3 regions of the Salinicoccus jeotgali genome follow, and region 2 is predicted to be linked to each of the others. Evidence: riboswitches for the same ligand, from Rfam matches in the RefSeq annotation. Region 2 holds a riboswitch; each other region holds the start of a gene.
The links. A riboswitch is a leader RNA that binds a small molecule or an ion and turns the genes downstream of it on or off. The one in region 2 is predicted to bind thiamine pyrophosphate.

Region 1: it holds a riboswitch for thiamine pyrophosphate, as region 2 does, so the genes downstream of both, tenA (thiaminase II) here and ACZ43I_RS04445 (ECF transporter S component) in region 2, are expected to answer to the same signal.
Region 3: it holds a riboswitch for thiamine pyrophosphate, as region 2 does, so the genes downstream of both, ACZ43I_RS03290 (YkoF family thiamine/hydroxymethylpyrimidine-binding protein) here and ACZ43I_RS04445 (ECF transporter S component) in region 2, are expected to answer to the same signal.

Annotation. Positions count from the first base shown of each region.
Region 1 is NZ_AP043830.1:79,711-86,655, forward strand. It holds gene thiM (hydroxyethylthiazole kinase) at 1-187, opposite strand, end outside; gene thiD (bifunctional hydroxymethylpyrimidine kinase/phosphomethylpyrimidine kinase) at 191-985, opposite strand; gene tenA (thiaminase II) at 978-1,664, opposite strand; TPP riboswitch at 1,735-1,834, opposite strand; gene ACZ43I_RS00360 (metal ABC transporter solute-binding protein, Zn/Mn family) at 2,013-2,960, opposite strand; gene ACZ43I_RS00365 (metal ABC transporter permease) at 2,998-3,843, opposite strand; gene ACZ43I_RS00370 (metal ABC transporter ATP-binding protein) at 3,840-4,586, opposite strand; gene ACZ43I_RS00375 (YhgE/Pip domain-containing protein) at 4,789-6,441, opposite strand; gene ACZ43I_RS00380 (TetR/AcrR family transcriptional regulator) at 6,591-6,945, shown strand, end outside.
Region 2 is NZ_AP043830.1:883,598-890,542, reverse strand. It holds gene mutS (DNA mismatch repair protein MutS) at 1-886, opposite strand, end outside; gene ACZ43I_RS04460 (YlbF/YmcA family competence regulator) at 1,055-1,480, opposite strand; gene ACZ43I_RS04455 (energy-coupling factor transporter transmembrane component T family protein) at 1,604-2,395, opposite strand; gene ACZ43I_RS04450 (ABC transporter ATP-binding protein) at 2,388-3,782, opposite strand; gene ACZ43I_RS04445 (ECF transporter S component) at 3,788-4,342, opposite strand; TPP riboswitch at 4,435-4,525, opposite strand; gene ACZ43I_RS04440 (ABC transporter ATP-binding protein) at 4,574-6,400, opposite strand; gene ACZ43I_RS04435 (ABC transporter ATP-binding protein) at 6,393-6,945, opposite strand, start outside.
Region 3 is NZ_AP043830.1:641,055-647,999, forward strand. It holds gene ric (iron-sulfur cluster repair di-iron protein) at 1-166, shown strand, start outside; partial or broken gene ACZ43I_RS03275 (glycosyltransferase) at 242-1,731, opposite strand; gene ACZ43I_RS03280 (DUF7916 family protein) at 1,819-2,736, opposite strand; gene ACZ43I_RS03285 (VOC family protein) at 2,928-3,359, shown strand; gene ACZ43I_RS03290 (YkoF family thiamine/hydroxymethylpyrimidine-binding protein) at 3,397-3,975, opposite strand; TPP riboswitch at 4,037-4,135, opposite strand; gene ACZ43I_RS03295 (SDR family NAD(P)-dependent oxidoreductase) at 4,291-5,028, shown strand; gene ACZ43I_RS03300 (hypothetical protein) at 5,078-5,524, shown strand; gene ACZ43I_RS03305 (protein adenylyltransferase SelO) at 5,682-6,945, shown strand, end outside.

The DNA.
Region 1 (6,945 bases), 800 kb from region 2:
CAGTACCGATGTTGATGAGGAGTGCAGAAGCGGATTTCATCAGATCTGAAGCTTCTGCGACTTCCCCGCCTACAAGTGGCGAAGCGCCAATCGCAAGGAGCCCATTAGCCGTGAAGTTTTTGACGACATCATTTGTGATGCAGACAACAAGCGGGTTCATCTCTCTGAGTCTATTTACATTATCCATGAATTACTCTCCTTTATAGCTGAAATGGCTGACCGGTCCATTACCTTTTCCGATATTTGGGTTATGTCTGATTGCCGAAGTGATATAGCGCTTAGCGGTACGGAAACTTTCTTCGATTGATTTCCCCTTGGCCACCTCTGCTGTCATCACTGCTGAAAATGTGCATCCTGTGCCATGTGTGTTGGTTGTATCGATACGCGTTTCACTGAGTTCTATTGCGTTGTCTGCAGTAAATAAATAGTCTGTGGGGCCTGAATCCAGATGTCCGCCTGTTATTACAACGCTCTGCACCCCGATGTCATTCAGGAAAATATCGGCAGCTTTCTTGATATCCCCCTCACTACTGATTTGTTGGCCACTGATCTTCTCTGCTTCATGTATGTTTGGTGTAACGGTCAAAGCAAGGGGTAAAAGCTGTGTTCTGAGAAATTCAGCAGCATCTCCATCTATGAGTGGATCACCGCTTGTGGCAATCATGACCGGATCGATGATATAGGGGACTTGGTGGCGTTCAACACACTCTTTTATGACTGCCATCATCTCTTCGTTGGCAATCATGCCGCTTTTCATGGCGTCTGGTACTTCGTCGGAAAAGATGCTGTCCAATTGCTCCTGTAGAAACTGTCCCGGGATATTATGGACATCTTGGACGCCTATGGTATTTTGTGCGGTCAGGGCGGTGATTGCAGCCATTCCAAACACCTCTTGTGAATGGAAGGTTTTGATATCAGCCAAAACACCAGCGCCGCCAGTCGGATCGGTCCCTGCAACAGTCAACGCAATGGGCATTCTAGACATTCATATCCACCCCCGCCCAGTGTTCTCTTGTCATCGCCATATTGAAGAACCGCCTTTCATGCTCTGCACTCTCTCTGAAATTTTTGCGCAGCAGGCCTATTTCATCATCATTCATATTCTCCGCTTCTTTGTCGATGGCGTTGAACATCACATCAGCCGTCTCATCGATATTGCTACTGTAGAATTCGAACCATCCCCGGTATTGGTGGTTTTCCTGGAATACGTTTTGCGCCATCGCCTTTTCCGCCAACTTTTGATAGATGTAGGGGCACGGTGCCATGGCACTTAATGTGAATGCGATATTTTCCTTAGCATAGGCGTTATAGTACATATGTTTAATATAATGATCGGCAGAAGGATACCATTCTCCATCCTTTATGATTTCTGCATATGGCTTTCCTACAGCTCTTGCCAAAACTTCATGTGCCTCGACCTCTCCCCCAAGTATGAAACGCATCTCTTCGAGAAGATATTCCATCATGTCCTTGGAAGTGGTCTTCGAGATCAGCATGGCATAAATATTTGCGAATTCTTCAAGATATAATGCATCTGCCTGAAGATAGTGGATGAGTGAAGCGTGATCAATATCTTCATTTATGAGCCCCTGGATGAAATCATCCCCGTATATTTCGTCAATAAACTGCTCTGCATCCTGCTTCAATTGTGTACTTAACATCATAATCCTCCTATTTAGAATGATAAAAACCCATTTCCAGCGTAGGAAATGGGTTTAGTATGAAGACAGGATATGTCCGACCATCCCACATTCCTTACGCTGGCATTATCCAGATCAAGTCAAAGGGATCGGTCTGTGACCGTCTCAGCTAAAAAGCACCCCTAGTGGTGTTGCGTATTCAGTTGATTATCATGTTAGCCGACTCATTCCTCAAAGTCAAATATGGATATGAGTCATCAGACTGTCAATGTGTTTCAATGATTTCCCGGGAAATTTGACGACATCAATGATAGATAGAACATCGAGGGTCATCAACCATTAAAAAAAGATATGGCCACACGGCCATATCTTTTACTCGGCGCTCAACTCGTCATGGATCAGATTGATGTTGTAATTCAGATACTTGATATAGGTGTCCACTTCTTCTCCCGGTTTTCCAATTTCATCGGAATAGATGGGTTTTTTGGAAAAAGGAACGCCCGTCTGATCGGAGACGGTCTCCATCGGACGCGGATCGACGTTCGATTCGATGAAGAGTACAGGCACGTCATTTTCTTCAATGAATGAAACAAGTGAATTTATCTGGTTGGGTGAACCGGTATCTTCAGTATCAATTGCCCATATATACCCTTCCTTCAAACCGTAATCACTGGCAAGATATTGGAAGGCGCGTTCACTTGTAACAAGTACCCGACCTTCTTTCGGAATGTCATCTATCTTCTGTTGGTACTCCCCTTCTACATCTTTCAATCGTTTAAGATATTCGTCAGCCCGCTTCTCGTAGTTTTCTTTTCTTTCCGGGTCTTTTTCAATGAAAGCGTCACGCATATCCTCTGCCATCTTTATCCCCACTTTAGGACTGATGAAAGCATGCGGGTTGATTTCTTCTGCTTGGGTCTCTTCATCAGTGATGTACATCGGTTCGATGCGGTCTGATAGGGAGTAGACATCGTCTAGGTCCTGATTGACGGAATCGATCATTTTAAAGAACCAACCATTTCCACCACCCTCAAGGTTCAAGCCATTATAGAAAAGAATATCCGCGTCAGTGGCCTTTTTCATGTCTTTAGGAAGTGGTTCGTATTCATGGGGATCCGTGCCGGTCGGTACGAGGTTATGAATGTCGACATCCTCGCCTCCAATCTCACGGGCGAGATCCTCTAGAATCGTAAAGGATGTGACCACTTTCAATTTATCATCCTCATTCGCTTCACCCGCAGCACTGCTTTCATTTGAACAAGCATTCAACACTAGTACGACCATCAACAGGCCGATCAGATAAGTAATCTTATTCTTCATGTTTAATCTCTCCTAAAAATTTATAATGGCTCATCAATTATGATTTTTTCATCTTGCGAAGCTTTGGCCACAGTACGCCTTGCCTTGGAGAAAAAATCAGCACCAATACAAAGAGGATGGCAGAAGCAATCGCTATGATAGGGCCGGACGGCAGATCATGCATGTAGCTGTAATAGATGCCGACCACTGCAGCGCTGGCTCCAAAAATTGAAGATAATACGATCATGATGGATAGGCGGTTCGTCAGCAGATAGGCGGTCGAGGCCGGCGTAATCAGCAGGGAGACTACCAGTATCACCCCGACTGTCTGCAGGGAGGCGACTGCAACAAGTGTCAGCAGTACCATCAGACCATAGTGGATGAAACGGGTGTTCAAGCCATAAACCCGTGCCATCGTCTCATCGAATGTTGCAATGAGAAGTTCTTTATAGAAGACCACGATAATGATGATGACCAGAAGGCTGACCCCTGCAGTGATCCACATATCAGAAGTCCTGACGTGGAGGACGTTACCGAACAGTATCTGCGTCAAATCTGTTGCACTCTGCGCTTTTGTAATCAGTATGATCCCTAGAGCCAAAGCAGTTGAGAACACTATTCCGATTGAAGCGTCTGTCTTGATTCTACTGTTTTGGCTGATGCCACCTATACCCACAGCAGCGATCACTCCTGCTACTACAGCACCATAGAAATACGAAATACCCAACATGTAAGAAATGGCGATGCCAGGCAGTACTGCATGCGAAATGGCATCCCCCATCAACGACATTCCGCGCAGTACGATGAAACTGCCGATTACACCGGATATGATGCCGACCATTATTGAAGTGATCAAGGCTTTCTGGAGGTAATCATAGAACAATAGGTCATTCAAAAAACTCATGATAGTTTACCTCCCATGTTCTCTAAAACAGCTAATGGCGCATTAAAAGTTTTCTCCATCAGATCTGGGGTGAACACTTCAGCAACCGGCCCTGCAGCAACCAGACCGCCATTCACTAAGATCAAGTCATCAAAATAATCTTCTACTTTGGTCAGGTCATGGTGGATGACGAATAGCGTTTTTCCCTGATCCCTCAATTCCTTCAGAATTTTGATGATGACTTCCTCACTGTGGATGTCGATTCCAACAAATGGTTCATCCATGAATAAGATATCGGCATTTTGAGAGAGACTTCTCGCTACGAACACCCTTTGCTGCTGTCCACCTGAAAGTTCACCTATCTGTTTATCGGCGAATTCTTCCATTCCGACTTTTTTTAATGCTTCCATGGCTATTTTCTTTTCTTTCTCTTTAGGGCGGCTGAATAGGCCCAATTTAGGATAGGTGCCTTGTATCACCGTGTCTTTGACCAGGATGGGGAAATTCCAATCTATATGTGATCTTTGAGGAATATAGGCGATATTCTTACGGATTTTATCGATGGATTTTCCAAATATCTGTACTTCCCCCGAATCTTTTGGCACCAGATCAAGGACTGATTTTACAAATGTTGATTTTCCGGAACCGTTCGGTCCGATAATGCCGATCAGTTTGCCCGAATCCACTGAAACATCAAAGTTTTTTATGGCAATTTTATTAGAATATGAAACGGTTAAATCTTTAACGTCGAGTGACTGCTCCAAAACGTGATCCCCCTATTACTATACATCCCTCTGGGATAGTGAATATTAGGGATCCCTAAGTTAGGGCTCCCTAAACTTAATTCACTATAACAAAAGTAATTGGTTTTTACAAATAAAATTACTAAAGATATGCAAATTTACAGTCATTTAAGTAAATTACATCAAAAAGGGGCCTACTTTGTTTAGTAGGCCCCTGCTAGAATCAACTTTCAAATTTGCTTAGTTTATTGACTTTTTCTTCATACTTCGGCATTTTATTCTTCAATAGCAGCACTAATGATATGAGGATGAAAGCTGCCAGTATCGTCACGAGCAATACATAGATCACCGTACTGAAATTATAATCGAATCCTTGATTGAACACTGCATCCCTGAAACCGGTTACTACAAAGGCCATCGGCACCACTTGATAGAGTCCTTGGTAGAAATCGCTTGAGGTCTCGATCGGGAAAGTACCGGCACTTGATGATAATTGAATGATGAGCAGTACAATGCCTAAAAACTTCCCGAAATTCCCAAAAATCATGACAAGCAGTCCAATCATTGCAATGGAGGCAGTCGACCACACTAGCATGGCCAAGAAAAATTTCCCGTGACTGGCGATTTCAATCTGCATAATCCAGACAATTACAATATATAACAGTGTCGACATCAATAAGGCATGGCTAAGGAACAGTGAGATTCTGCTCACCCACTGGCGTAGTACAGATTGTCTGTCTTCAAAAATCTTATTCATCGGATAGACGACATTGAAGGTGATGCTGCCGATGAACAAGCTTACTGCAATGATGAGCGGCGCAAAGCTCTGGGCATAATTCTGAGTATCTACAATACTTTCAATATCCAGATTGACGGGTGTGGCAATGGCTTTTGCACCATCTTCTGTAAATGCAATATCGTTTTCGTCCAACTGGGATAAAACTTCGTTGAACCTTGTATCAATTTCATCGAGTGCACCAGCAAGTTCTCCCGAACCTTCTACCAAATTCCCTGTGCCAGACTCAAGCTGTGATAAACCGGAATTCAATTCGCTAGCTCCTTGAGCCAACTGGGAACTGCCCGCTTCAATTTGCCCTGCACCGTCTTCCAGTTCTCTTTGTGCACCCAGGACCGCCTGGGCATTGTTGCCGAGAATTGGTGAAAATTGTTCCAATTGTCCTGTGAACTGCGTTTCACCATCATGAAGTGCTTTTGACGACTGACTGAGCTGAGCGGCCCCCTCATTAACCTCAGCAGAGCCCTGATTCAATTGGGCAGTGCTTTCTTCAGCTTCGATCAATCCATCATTGAGATCATGGGCGCCATTTTTTAAATCAGCCAATGCCTGCTTGGCTTCATCACTTTGTTCCGAGAGGTCATTCAGTTGGCCGATGAGTGTAGATGTATAAGTTTCAGTGACGCTCGTTTTTACAGTATCCGTCAGCATGGAACCTGCCTGTTCAGACATTATCGAGCCGATGAAATTATGCCCTGGGTTCGTTTTCAACACCATATCTACTGGTTTCGGATCATCACTCAAAAAAGTCATTGCATTGTCGGAGGCATCTTCAGGAATCCGCAGATAACCGTACGAATCCCCTTTTTGCAGCGCTTTTTTGGCCTCATTCAAGTCGGTGAACTGCCAATCAAGCTGATCATTCCGCTTAAGTTCCTCTTCTATTTCTGCGCCTAGATCAATATCTTCGTTACCCTTATCTTCGTTCACGACATGGAAAGCCATATCATCAGTACGATCATAGGGATTCCACATGGCACCGAGAAAGATGGATGCATATATGACTGGTAATAAAGAAATGACGAGAAGGGAAGTTAGAAGCATTGGTTTTTTGAAGATAAATTTAAAATCTTGGAACATTGAATCACCTTTCCATTATTTGTGCTAAAATATAATTAATGAACACTGTGTACAATAAAATATTATATGTCGTTTTACTTATTGTTCAATGGTTAATATAATCCATTGTGTAGGATAACCAACATAATACTAAGAAAGGTTGAGTATTTTTGAAGAAAGATCTAAGGGTACAGAAAACATTACAAAGCATAGATGATGCAATCATCAAGCTATTGAAAGAGAAGTCATTTGAAAATATTACGATAAAAGATATAAGTGATGAAGCGATGATCAACAGAGGAACTTTCTATAGCCATTACAGCGACAAATATGAGTTGATCGAGAGTTTTCAAGTCGCGCTTGTTTCTGACATCGAGGCATTGTTGTACGGTAACATTGTGGGTGAAAGCTACAGTGAAATTGCAGAAAGCCAGATTAAAGAGACTATCCTGAAAGTTTTTGAGTACCTTAAGGAAAACCGAATACGCGTGTTGACGGTAGCCAACAGTGTGGGTACCACAGAGT
Region 2 (6,945 bases):
ACAGAGGCCTTTCGATCCATTTGCGGAGCTTGCGCTTCCCCATAGGTGTTTCGGTACGGTTCAAATACCAAAACAGGGAACCTTTCACTTTTCTCGTTTGTAGGCTTTCAAGAAGTTCGAGGTTGGCGATGGCGGCATAATTCAGCTGCATCGTCTCGTTGATGCGGTGCTTTTTGACCTGCCTGAAGTGCTTCAACTCTTTCATGTTGTGTGCATTAATGTAGGATATGAGAAGATCAAGTGTCTCCTTCTCCGCTTCACTTATACCTTCATCGCAGTTCAGGCTGAAATGCCCGTTTGCCTTATACGGCGTATTGATTGGAGGATCACGGTAAATTTCTGATAAAACGCCTGTTATCTGTTCTTCCACAACGATTTCCCGTGGATTGATGCGCTCAATCTCACTTTTTAAAAGGGCGAGTTGGGCCGTTGTGAACGCTTGTATCTCACCGGTCGATATATCGGAGTAGGCGACAGTGAATGCTCCTTCAGCTTCCCCGATCGCCAGTATGTAGTTACTCCGTCCATCATCCATGCCAAAGTCATCTATCAGAGTACCCGGTGTAATGATGCGTACTACTTCACGCTTGACCATGCCCTTTGTTTTTTTAGGGTCTTCCATCTGTTCGCATATCGCAACTTTGTAGCCTTGATTGATGAGGCGTTCAATATAGCCATCAGCCGAATGATATGGGACCCCGCACATCGGTATCGGATCTTTCTTCTTATCCCTTGAAGTCAATGTAATCTCCAGCACCTTACTTGCCGTGATTGCATCTTCATAGAAAAGCTCATAGAAATCGCCGAGTCTGTAGAAAAGCAGTGTATCGGGATGTTCATCTTTTATATTCAAATATTGTTGCATCATAGGTGTAACTGTAGACATTTAAACACTTCCATTATCGATTTAAATATAACTGCATTATATCATGTGTCGCTTTCATTGTTTAACCTTACCGACTGTTCTTGCATCAACGGCGCTCCCACTATATCCATACACATAAAGCGAAAAAGAAGCTGCATACCCCAAAAGGATATGCAGCTTCTCGAATGTCTAGTCTTTTTTCTGGTTCGGCATGTTTTCCATTGCCGCGCCCGTTTCACCTTGGAGAAGATCCCCACCGGTTGAGGTGATTATATCGTTTGTTACAGTCTGGCTGATTGCGTGTGAGACCATCTGAAGGAGTTCATTCACTTGTCCTTGGGACTCCTTGAACTGATCGACAATCGGCATTTCATCCAGCTCGGCTTCGATCTTTTTGATCTTCTCCTCAGTCATCTGATAGGCCCGTTCCTTACCGTAGTTCTGGAAATTGACCGCCTGCTTCTGCAGACTCTTCAAACTGGCCATCTTTTCGCGCACTTCTTTATTTTCATGGATTTTGGCTTCGGCTTTTTTGAAAAACTCCACCTGATCGGTTTGAGCGATCATCTTGCCAAGATCTTTCGCTTCATTTACAATATCGTCCTTCGTATACATTCGACTGCCACCTTTTCATATTTTGCATCCGGCTTTCATTTATAGCAGATGATATTTTACGGATTATTAAAATCTCCTATCAGTATATATCTTTTATCACTATATTTCAAAGCGATTCTTTCATTATCTTGCATCGGATGTACCAAAAGGCGTTATCCACTGTCCTGAATAGTAAGATGCAATGACACCTACAGCAATGAGTGCTATAAAACAGACGTCATATCCGGAAAATCTAGTTTGCCGGTAATAGGTCCGCACCCCATCATCGAATCCTTTCGATTCCATCGCCACCGAAAGACGATGTGCCCGTCTGATGCTCTGGCTGAGCAATATCACCACCGTGCTCGTGAATCCTCTGAGTCCCCCTATATACTTTCGGCTGATCAATGAACGGCGTACTTTGCGCGCCCTCCTCAAAGTGATGAACTCCTCGACTATAACAGGCATCATACGAATCGATGCCATAAATGAATAGGCGTACTGCGGCTTTACTTTCCCCTGTTGCATCATGCTGTAGAATACATCAGTCAACCTGGTAGTAAAAATGATGAGCGAACCGAAAAATGACAGCGTCAGACCGCGCATCGTTATGTGAAGTCCTCTCACTACGCTTTCCTCAGTGATGTGCACAAGACCAAATTCAAATAGGGTCGTGTCACCTTCACCGTATAAAACCATATATGCGCTGGAAATAAGCCCTGTTAAAATGGTTACGGCAATCAACAATGCTTGATACTTGAGTTCAATTCCGCTCATGACTAAAAATAATAAAAGCATCCAAAGCGACAGATGGAATAGATGATTGGGATCATGTATTAATACCACAGTTCCAAATAGACAGATGGCCACTGCTATTTTTGTGAGCGGGTTGGTCCCATCTATAAATGTAGAATAGCGTTTTATCGATTCAAACACCGCTACCCACCTCTTTCATTATACCGTCATGGATCTGGAGACGCCGCGAGGGATAGCGTTCTTTTATTTCTTTATCGTGGGTGATCATGATAATCGTCGTACCACCTTCAACCAGCTCATGCATCAGTTCGAGCAGTTTGAACGTATGGCGCGCATCCAATCCGAATGTCGGTTCGTCCAAAAAAATGATCTGCGGGATTCCGCCGAGGGCCGTTGCGACACTTAACCGCCTCTTTTGTCCTGTTGATATTTCAAGCGGGTGCAGCCTTTTGATATGGGAGAGGCCCATCCTTGAAAGGACCTCCCCCGTCTTCCTTTCAGCTTCCGCCTCATCATAGTGCATTTCCAGGTTGATGAGCACTTCGCCAAAGACGCTATTGGTGATGAATTGGAGCTCGGGGTTCTGAAAAACCGGATAGAGTGCCCCTTGGAATTGTTTGGTCTTCCGTATCCGCCGACCTTCGAATATGATTTCACCCCGTGTTTGCATCAGTTTCATGACAGCCATCATGAAACTTGATTTGCCACTTCCATTCTTTCCTTCCAGTGTGATCCACTGCCCTTTTGATATATGCAGATCATCCACATTAAGCAGCTCGTCTCCTGCTCTGTTTATTGAAAGACCTTTGATCTGCAGAAGCGGCATGCCATTACCCGTGCTTTTGGCGAACCGGGGCGCGTTCTGCCAAGAATGGGGATGCCATACCCCTAGAGCGTCCAATGCTTCCCTATTGTCATTTAACATATCATCCGGGGTGGCGGAGGCGGCGATACAGCCTTCATCATTCAACAAAATAATCCGATCCACTCTAAACCACACGTGTTCAACCCTGTGTTCGACAATTACTACAGTACGCTCTTCCCACACTTCCTGTATCGTCTCCCATAAAGAACAGGCAGTATTTTCATCCAACATGCTTGTCGGCTCGTCGAAAAAGAAAGTATCGGCTTTCTGGAGCAATGCAGAAGCAATCGAAAGTTTTTGCTTCATGCCGCCCGATAAGCTGCTGATTTGAGCATCAAGAGGTTTTTCCAACCCCACCGCCTCTAATACGGATAAGGCATTCGAGGTCATATCGCAGACAGGCACTTGATTATTCTCCATTATGAAAGCAAGTTCTTCACCGATTGTAGGCATGGTGAACTGAGAATCAGGGTCTTGAAAGACCACAGCACCCTCACCAAGCAAATCCATATGGTCCGCTTCCAGCAGTGCATCAATGACGCGTGGCATGAGGCCACTCAGTATATTCAATAAAGTACTTTTGCCGGAACCACTCGGTCCTACTATCAGAACTTTTTCACCTTCTTTTATCTGCAGGTTCATGTCCGTAAACAATGGGGCATTGGCGCCCCGAAACTGCAATGCCATATTCACCACTTCCATACCATCTATGCCCCCCTTTCTGTTTCCTTATACTGACCGAGCAGTTTAAGGAAACCTGTCTCAAGCAATGCTCTATAGAGGATATGTGCAAGCCACCCTGCGACCACTGCCCCACTTAATATCCTGAAGCCAACCATCAGAATCAGGTTCCATGTTTCGAGATGGGCAAGGTAACCATAGTACCAATCCAAAGGCAGTGTAGAGAGCGCCGCTGCTGTCCCTGCTGATACAGCTACCATCAACGCTGTACTTTTATATCGTACAATGGCAAAAACAAGTTCACAGGCCAACCCTTGGATAAGTCCATAGATAATAAGCATGACATCGAACTGCAGCAGGACTATGGTTTCAGCCGAGGCTGCTGCAAATTCCGCAATCAATGCAACCCCCGGTTTCCTGATGATGAGATATACGATGACCGGCGCGATGAACCACATGCCATAGACCAATTCATTTAGATGGATGCCGAGAGGTTTCAAAGCTGTGTAGAATGCCCCCCAAACTGAGTAGATGACTGCAAACACGAGTGAAACGACGACGGTCACCAAAACGTCTGTCAATGTTAAAGATTTTCTTCATTTTAATACCCTCCTGAAATCATTAGAGAATAAAAAAAGCACACCACTAATGTAGTGGTGTGCATATTATAATTTTATGTAATATGCCACTTCCCTACGCTAGTATGATCTAGATCAGGTGATAAGGGTAATTCTCAGTCCAAAAGGACACCCCTAGTGGTGTGCTGTTATTCAATTAACTCCATGATAGCGTATTCTCAGACTTTTGTAAAATCAGTTATTGTCCGCAATCATTTGATGATATTTACCACCCGCTTTAAGCAGTTCTTCTTCACTGCCGCTTTCAACGAGTTCACCGAGTTCCATGACGAATATACGGTCCACGGCTTTGATTGTATTCAATCTATGCGCGATGATGATGCTTGTACGGTCCTTCATCAATCGTTCAAGCGCCTCCTGGATCTTCAGTTCCGTAACCGTGTCTATGCTGCTCGTCGCCTCATCAAGCAACAGTATCGCCGGATCAGTTATCAGTGCTCTCGCTATGGAAATGAGTTGTTTCTGTCCTTGTGAGACGAAGCCCTCATCAGCCTCGAGCACAGTATCATAGCCATTCTCAAGCTCTATGATGAACTCATGGGCATTAGCCAATTTTGCCGCTTCAATGACCTCATCATCTGTCGCATCCAATTTACCATATCGTATATTTTCGCGGATCGTCGCCTCGAACAGGTATGGATCCTGAAGCACAAAAGCTGTCTGTGAACGCACTGCTGTACGTTTATAATCCAATATGTTCCGGTCATCGATACGGATTTCACCTTTGTCCGTCTCGTAGAAACGGGCAAGCAGCTGCATTACCGTCGTCTTGCCTGCACCAGTTGAACCTATGAGCGCGACCGATTCACCGGCATCGATCTTGAAGCTCAGATGATTGATCGTTGGCTTCTCTTGATCAGCATCATAAGAGAATGAGACGTCGTCAAATTCTATTTCTCCGCGGATCGTCACATCCTCAAGATGCCCTCTATCTGTTTCAGTTTCAGAATCGATGATCCCAAAAACCCGCTCTGCTCCGGCAAGAGCCGACAGCACTTGGTTAAACTGATTCGAAAGGTCAGCCAGAGGCCGTGTGAATTGGCGGGCATATTCAGCAAAGACCACAATCGTCCCGATGGTCACAAGCCCATCTGTATAGAACACGAGCAGGCCACCGGCCCCGGCAACAATCGTAAAGCTGACATTATTCAGCATGTTCATGATCTTTGGAATCAAACCTGCATAGAGGAAGGCCCAAAAAGTGATTTCCCTTAAGTTCGCAGCCTTCTCGCTGAAATTGCGTATGGCCGTTTCTTCTTGGGAGAATACTTTAACGATTTCCTGACCGGATACCATCTCTTCGATATAACCATTCATTTCACCCGTGGCCCTCTGCCTTTTTTTATAAAGCGGCCCCGTCCGCTTTGTGATGAATGCCACTGCCACAATCAATATCGGTATGATCGTGACCGTCAATAACGTCAACAGTGGACTGAGATAAAGCATTACACTGATTGTACCAATCAAAGTCACGACACTTGTCGTAAACTGGATAAATGAAGTGTTCAACGTCTGGGAAATAGTTTCGATGTCGTTTGTCATCCGGCTCATCAGCTCGCCATGCTGCCTCTTATCAAAAAATCTTACGGGGAGCTTCTGCATGTGCGAAAACAGCCGCGAGCGCAGTTTGTATATCGTCCTCTGAGACAAGCCCACCATGAAGAAAGCCGCTGTGTACTGTATGGAGGAGAGCAGTATATAGATGACAAGGAGAAAAATCAATATGCGGCCGAGCCCGTCAAACTCACGCGGTACGAAATAATTGTCTACGATATAGCCAACAAGGAACGGACCGGTAATGCTGAGCAGACTCGTCAAGGTCACCAGGAAGATGATCGAATAGAGAAGCTTACGCTCTTCCGAGATAAATTTCCAGAGCCTTTTCAAGGTGCCAGAAATATCGTTGGCACGACGCTGATCGTCTTTATTCTTCTTATTTTTGATTTCTTCCTTAGTGAGGACAGGTTCGTGTCCAAACGGTTTCTTTATGAAATCAATCATCCAATTGCCCTCCTTCCGTCTGTGATTCCACTATTGAACGGTACAAGTCGGACTGCTGCAGCAGTTCTTCGTGCGAACCGAGCGCATTGATCTTCCCGCCCTCAAGCAGCAGAATACGATCTGCCATCTTAGCGGTGACTATCTTCTGCGTCACGATGATCTGGGTGGTTTCTTCTTCCCTGATCGCTTCCCAAAGGGCAGATTCCGTTCTTATATCAAGCGCTGAAGTGCTGTCATCCAATATAAGTATCCCTGGCTTCCTGACAAGTGCACGCGCTATCGACAGCCGCTGCTTCTGTCCACCAGACAATGTTACGCCCCTTTGTCCGACTCTTGTATCATAACGATGATCGAACGATTCGATGGAATTATGGATCTGGGCTTTTTGGGTTGATGTGAAGATATCGGATTCCAATGCTTCCAAGTCACCCCACAGCAGATTCTCGAATATACTTCCCGAGAAGAGCACCGCTGATTGTGGGACATATCCGATGGCCTGTCTTAGGTCTTCTTCATTCCATTCTTTGATGTCCCGTCCGTTGATG
Region 3 (6,945 bases), 240 kb from region 2:
ACTAAAAGAACTGCGTCAGATCACTTCCGATTTCACACCGCACAGTGAGGCGTGTGGCACATACCGACTTGTCTATACACGACTTGAAAAAATTGAGAAGGATACATTCGATCACGTCCATCTTGAAAACCATGTCTTGTTTGAACGCGTCAGGAAAGCAATGTAGTTGAATGGAAATAACCCTCGGGACGTATATATGTATCCCGAGGGTTATTTCTGTTTTGGCCATCTATATGAAAATTTACAGCTGTCCGAGCAACCTTCTGTAATTCTCCACAGCGGTCTCCTTATGGAGCCTATCACTTATCTCGACTGATTCCAGGCCATTATCGGATATCTTCATCATCGATTCAGCGAATGCTTCGATGTTCTGGGGCTCGACCAGATAGCCCGTTTTGCCTTCATCAATGATTTCACGGGGGCCGTATCGGACGTCGTAGGATATGACCGGACACCCGGCATCTATACTTTCCATGACCGTCAACCCGAACCCTTCCAATTTGCTTGTGAGCAGAGAAGCTTTGGATTCAGCGAATACCTTTTTAGGGTTGTTGGTGAAGCCATGGATGTCCACATGGTCTGTCAACTCGAGTTCTGCGATAAGTTTCTTGAGTGAGGCGAGTTGATTTCCTTCATCCATGCCGTAAAGGACGAGTCTTTCTTCATATCCTGCATCCTTGAATATTTTGAAAGCCCGGACCAGATGGTCGAGCTGCTTTTGAGCGCTGAAACGGCCTATATAGACAAACTGTTCTTTAACCTTCCCCCTGACCGTTTTACTCGGGGTGAGGAAATGGGGGATGACGCTGAATTTCTCGTCCGATATGTCCATCACTTTCTGAATGTCTTCCTTTTGATGATGTGTCAATACGAGATAGCTTGCAACCTTGTCGCTGTTTCCCAAAGCGTATTTATAGGAGCCGCGTATCCCTTCCCCTGTGTCAGCCAGGTGGGAACTGTGGAAGACCAGAACATTTTTCGTCCCGCTATCATTGGAGAGGAGCGGGCGGTCGAGCAGACGGGCGTCATTGAAGACAATATCACCTTCACTGAATCTTTCTTCGAAATAATATTGGAATAGTTTTTTCTCATCGCAAAGAATTTATAGGGTCTGTCATCTTTCAGCAGTTCTATTAAGGAAAGACGGGGTTCATCGTCTTTGATGGTGTAATGGTTGATGCAGTAGACATCTCCATGGACGTCATAAAATTCTTCTGAAATTTTATGGAAGGTTTTTGGGTCGTACCGCGTGATCTGGTGGAGATCGCCATATTTGTTGTAGCTTCTCCTCTCGACTTTTTTCTTGGATATGGGACTCATGAAATCCTCAAATTTAAGCACGCGGGAATCTTCATGAAACTTGCGGTAGAGGGTATATTCGTCACCTTTGTAGTAGCGCACAGTATCGTCATCGACACGTTCTGCAGTCAACCCTTCAATGTCAACTTCACTTTCGGTTATCTTGGGTTTGTTTATGATCAACGTTTTCTTTATATCGAATAATTTATAGCCTGAGAGCCAATCGTATATGTTTTCAAATTGTGTGTTCTCATGCACAACGTCCCTTTTTCTGAACACCTCATATATATCAGGATAGTTGATATTGTAATTGGTCGTAAGGATCGTCGATTGGACACCGAGTTCATCCTGCAGCAGTTTGATTCTGCTCAACAATGATTTCGTTCTTCCGCCGTGCTGTTCGGGCAGCGTCGAAGTAACTGTATAGATCATCACATTTATCCTCCTGGGTTCTATTACCTGGTGGTGTTCCATTTATGTCTGTGGCATATCACCAGGATACATCAGCTGCGTGCATCCTCACCGGTTTATGGAGCGGGCCATGCGCACATAAGTATGGCGGCGGCCACGGATGGCAATCGAGTAGGCCATAATGTTTTCCGGCACTGCGATTCCGTAGAAGCCCGCATCTCCGATGTGATGAATGTCGGCACCGGCCATCTTGGCGTTCAAGGCAATCTGGCGGATAGTCGCGGCATCAGCACCTTCCTGGCTGGTACCAATCGTTGACATAACAAGTGCACCTTGTGAATGGATATGGGTGGTATATTGCTGGGCGTCTTCTACGGTGATCCCGGGCACCGTGCCGGGTGCCGGCATCAGAATGACATCGGCGCCTGCACGGATGAAAGTGTTGAGGGTTTCATTGGTGATGATTGTACTGCCTGTTTCATTTGCTACACCAGCTCCATGCATTTTGCCGGCGATGATCAATATATCTTCACCGAATATCTCCCGGGCACGCGCTATGGCTAGGGCGATCTCATCATTTGAGACACCCGTTTTTGGATTGCCGGTAAGGCAGATGAAGTCGAAACCAAGGGTCTTTACAGCCGTTAGTGCTTCCTTGGATGCGATGCGTCCGCGGTTGATGGTGTCGAGCGCTTCAATCTCCTCGGCATCGAGATCGACCGGCTCAAGGTTGAGTCCGATCGGCCGTCCTGTAAGCTGTTTAATTTCCTGCATCAACTCCAAGTCGGCAGAAGGCTCCAGTCCTTCTACTTTCGGTTCGAAGACATCCAGCAGGTTGAACAGCAGCATGTCCGCTCCGAATGAAGCGGCCAGTTCTGCATTGGTGATGTCCGGATAGAGTGGGGGCACTGTGGCCATCGTCTCTGCGAGCATCACCCGGCCTTCACTTGCCTGGATGGATTGTTTCAGATCCCGGCCGGACATGCCTTTGAAATCAGATGCATTACAGTCCAGTAATCGTTTCATAATGGATCGTCTCCCTTCTTTGCCCTCATTCTATATAAAAATATCCCCGCTGACCAGTTTGAAGCGGATGGCGGGGAGGGTGCGCTCAGAATATATTTTGCACCATATTCTGTCAGCACCAAATATATATGGTATATTTACAATGTAAAACTACATCTTCTATACTACCTTATCTGAAAAGGGGAATGGCCATGGACAGAATCAATCTGATTACACTTGGCGTCAAAGATATTTCAGCTGCTGTCGCCTTTTACCGGAAACTTGGGTTGGAGTCGATCATAATGGGTGATGAGGATGAGATAGAAATCATCTTCTTCAGGATGAAGGGATCGAAACTGGCATTATATCCGCTCGACACGCTTGCCAGGGAGACCGGGGCGGAGGCAATGGATGTGACACATGGCTTCAACGGCATCACCTTGGCATTTAATGCGAAATCTGAAGCGGAGGTCGATCATATACTGGAGAGGGCCAAAAAATCAGGTGGCATCGTCACCAAGGAAGCGAGTCCAACCTCATGGGGTGGCTACAGCGGATATTTCAAAGATCCGGACGGCTATTACTGGGAAGTCGCCTATGGTTCTGATTGGGATTTTGATGAGGACGATATGCTGATCATATAGAAATACGGCCCGCCTCAAAGAGGCGGGCCGTATTCAATCAGCGGTTGGAAGGACTGTTTGATGAGAGGGTGAAGGTCATGGCGGTATGTCCTGCCGCTTCCTGTACTTTCAAAAACGCCGATTCCAAGGCATTGAAGATATCGTGGACGTCCCCATCCAGTCTTGTGGCACCATGGCTGGCACTCACTTTCACACCTTCTTTCGCTGCTGCATTGATTCGGGATTGGATAATCTCCATATAGTCCTCAGTCCCCAGCGGATAGAGCGCGAATTTGCATCCGGCCTGTTGCGCCACACCTCTACGCGGCGCCGTCGAACCAGTCGGTGTTTCGAGATCATTCTCCTCGTGGGTTTCGGGACATCCAACCGAAAATGTACCGCTCATCGCCACGTGCTTGCCAGTCTGTGCGGCGTTTAAGTAGATCGACTCCACAACAGCAAAAACTTCGGATATAGGGCCATGCACCGACGATGATACGTCATCCGTCACCATCATGACTTCAGCAGTTTCAGTTTCCTCCAAAGCTGATAGGATGACATCCACAAAGTCGTCGCTCATCACACTCAAATTGAATTGACAGCCTACCGGCTGTTTTGAACCGTATTCATTTCCCATAATGCCATACCTCCTGAATATTGATATAAAAAACTGCAGTCCGATAGGAATGCAGCATGAAGGTATATCAGCTGCACTTCCCCACGCTGGTGTTATCCAGATCGGGTCGTAGGGGTCCGGTAATCCGTCTCAGCTTTATATAGCGCCCCCAGTGCATCGGTATGCAGTTTCATCTTTATCATACATGTGATCATCAATCGACTACAAGTGATAGCTTGAGATGATTAAAAATAAATTGCGTTATAAAGTTTGAAAATTGAGATAATTGGGTACCTGTATCGTGAACGGATACGGTCATTAAAAGGAGGATGCACTTTGGATCTTAAGGACAAAGTAGCAATCATTACAGGAGGCGGCTCCGGTATTGGACTCGCCACAGCACAAGCGTTCTTGGAAAAAGGGGTAAAAGTCGTAATTGCAGACTACGATGAGGAAGCGGGCAGGAAAGCAGAAGAAAAGTTGAAAAGCCATGGTGACGTTGTGTTTCAGATGACCGACGTATCAGTGGAAGAGGATATTAAAAAAGTCGTTGCTCTCGCCGTGGAAAAGTTTGGACATCTGGATATCATGTTCAACAACGCCGGAATCGGTGTCCAGGGCGAGACGCACAAGCTTTCCTACGAAGATTACCATAAAGTGATCAGAGTCAATCAAGATAGCGTATTCTACGGTTCGAAGCATGCCATTCCTGAAATGCAGAAGGCTGGAGGCGGCGCAATCATCAATACCGCATCCATTCTCGGCAGTGTAGGCGAACCGACAGCATTTGCATATAACGCTTCCAAGGGCGCAATAAACTTAATGACGAAATCCGTCGCATTACAATATGCCAAGGATAACATCCGCGTCAGTGCAGTAGCTCCGGGCTATGTTGATTCCAACATGGTGAATAAGGACGCATTGGGAGAGTTTTATGATGCTCTCGTCGATAAGCACCCAATCGGTAGGCTCGGCAAGCCTGAAGAGATTGCACATGCAGTGGTATTCCTGGCGGAGAATGACTTTACGACCGGCACAACCCTCCTTGTAGATGGCGGTTACACCGCCCAGTAGGTTTATAGGGGGCAAGGCACCTGTACTGACTGTCGACTTCGATGCTTCCGTGCTTGGAACCCCAGTCATAAATGACTACTCGGAAGTGACCTTGAAGCATGTGCAGGCAGAAACAGCAGCCCCTATCGATAAAAAAGTCCTCCGGGAAGGCTCAAGGACACGTGATGTCATAAAGAAATTGACTGAAGACACATGGGTGCTCGAAGAATATTCAGATGAAGGTCTCCGGACACTTACAAACCTGAATATCACCTACGGCACCGAAAATAGGAACGTCTATACGATAAAAGAAGGCGATCCGCTTTCTGCCAAGGTGGAGTGTGATTGGAAGGTCATCGTCAAGGATGATGATATCGACACTGAATTGACTACCAGAAGCGTCATGACTGCCGACCAGGACTATTATTATCTTTTGAATGAATTAACGGCATGGAATGATAGAAATGAAGTATTTTCAAAAGCTTGGAATAAAAAAATAAAGAGAAATTATACGTAGGATGTCAAAAATGCCATGACCACAAAAGTCATGGCATTTTGTTTTCATACATTAAAAATCAACTATCAGCAGAAAGCAGATATACCCATAGTTATTAATGCTGTACCAACTCTGATAAAATGGGTAGACAGAATACCACGTAAAAGGGGCGAATATTATGACTGAAAGCGGATGGCAATTGGAACACACTTATACAGAACTCCCGGGAGTCTTCTATAGAGAAACACAACCGGAGAGTGCAGAGTTTCCGGAAATGGTCCTCTTCAACTGGAAATTGGCGGGGGAATTGGGTCTGGATGCGGCAAACCTTCAGATGGAAGCAACTGATGTCCTCTCGGGGAATGAGGTGCCAGAAGGCAGTAAACCGATAGCACAGGCTTACGCGGGGCATCAGTTCGGCAGTTTTACGATGCTCGGGGATGGCCGTGCAGTACTGCTCGGTGAGCAGGTGACACCATCAGGCGCACGGATGGACATTCAGCTGAAAGGTTCCGGACGTACGCCGTTTTCCCGCATGGGGGATGGGCGTGCGCCACTCGGGCCGATGCTTCGGGAGTACATGATCAGCGAAGCGATGCATGGGCTTGGAATACCGTCGACCCGTGCCATGGCACTTATTACGACAGGGGAAGCGGTGAGCCGCGGCAAGATGTTCCCGGGTGCAGTATTGACCCGTGTGGCATCGAGTCATATCCGTGTTGGAACTTTCGAATATGCAGCCCGTGCTGAGGGAGACGATAATGTGCGGATGCTTGCAGATTACGCAATCGGCCGCCATTATCCAGAAATTGCATCGAAACCGGACAAGTACCGGGAATTTTTGGATGCCGTCATAGAGCGTCAAGCTGACTTGATCAGCAAATGGCAGCATGTGGGCTTCATCCACGGTGTAATGAACACAGACAACATGGCGATAAGCGGAGAAACAATCGATTACGGTCCGTGTGCCTTTATGGATGTCTATCACCCGGAGACATGCTTCAGTTCAATAGATGCGCAAAAACGCTATAGCTACCAGAACCAGCCGGGGATCGGCCAGTGGAATATTGCGCGGTTTGCTGAGACGCTGCTGCCGCTGCTCCATGAGGATAAGGAAGAAGCGGTGAAGGTCGCCCAACAATCGCTCAGCCGATTCGGCCAACTGTATAATGAAAAATGGCAAAAAGGCATGCGCGATAAACTCGGCCTCGACGGCAGTGGAAGTCAAGATGATGCGCTTGGAATGGAGCTGCTCGATCTCATGAGCCATCACCAGGCTGATTTTACGAAAACGTTCCGCACGCTGTCTCTTGACGGGTGGAATGATGATGCGCTTATGGCTAGTGAACGCTTTAAAGATTGGCGCAGGAGATGGGAAGAGAGGCTTGAGGTGCAGGATTTGACGGTCGAATCGGCATATGAACAGATGAGGCAGGTCAATC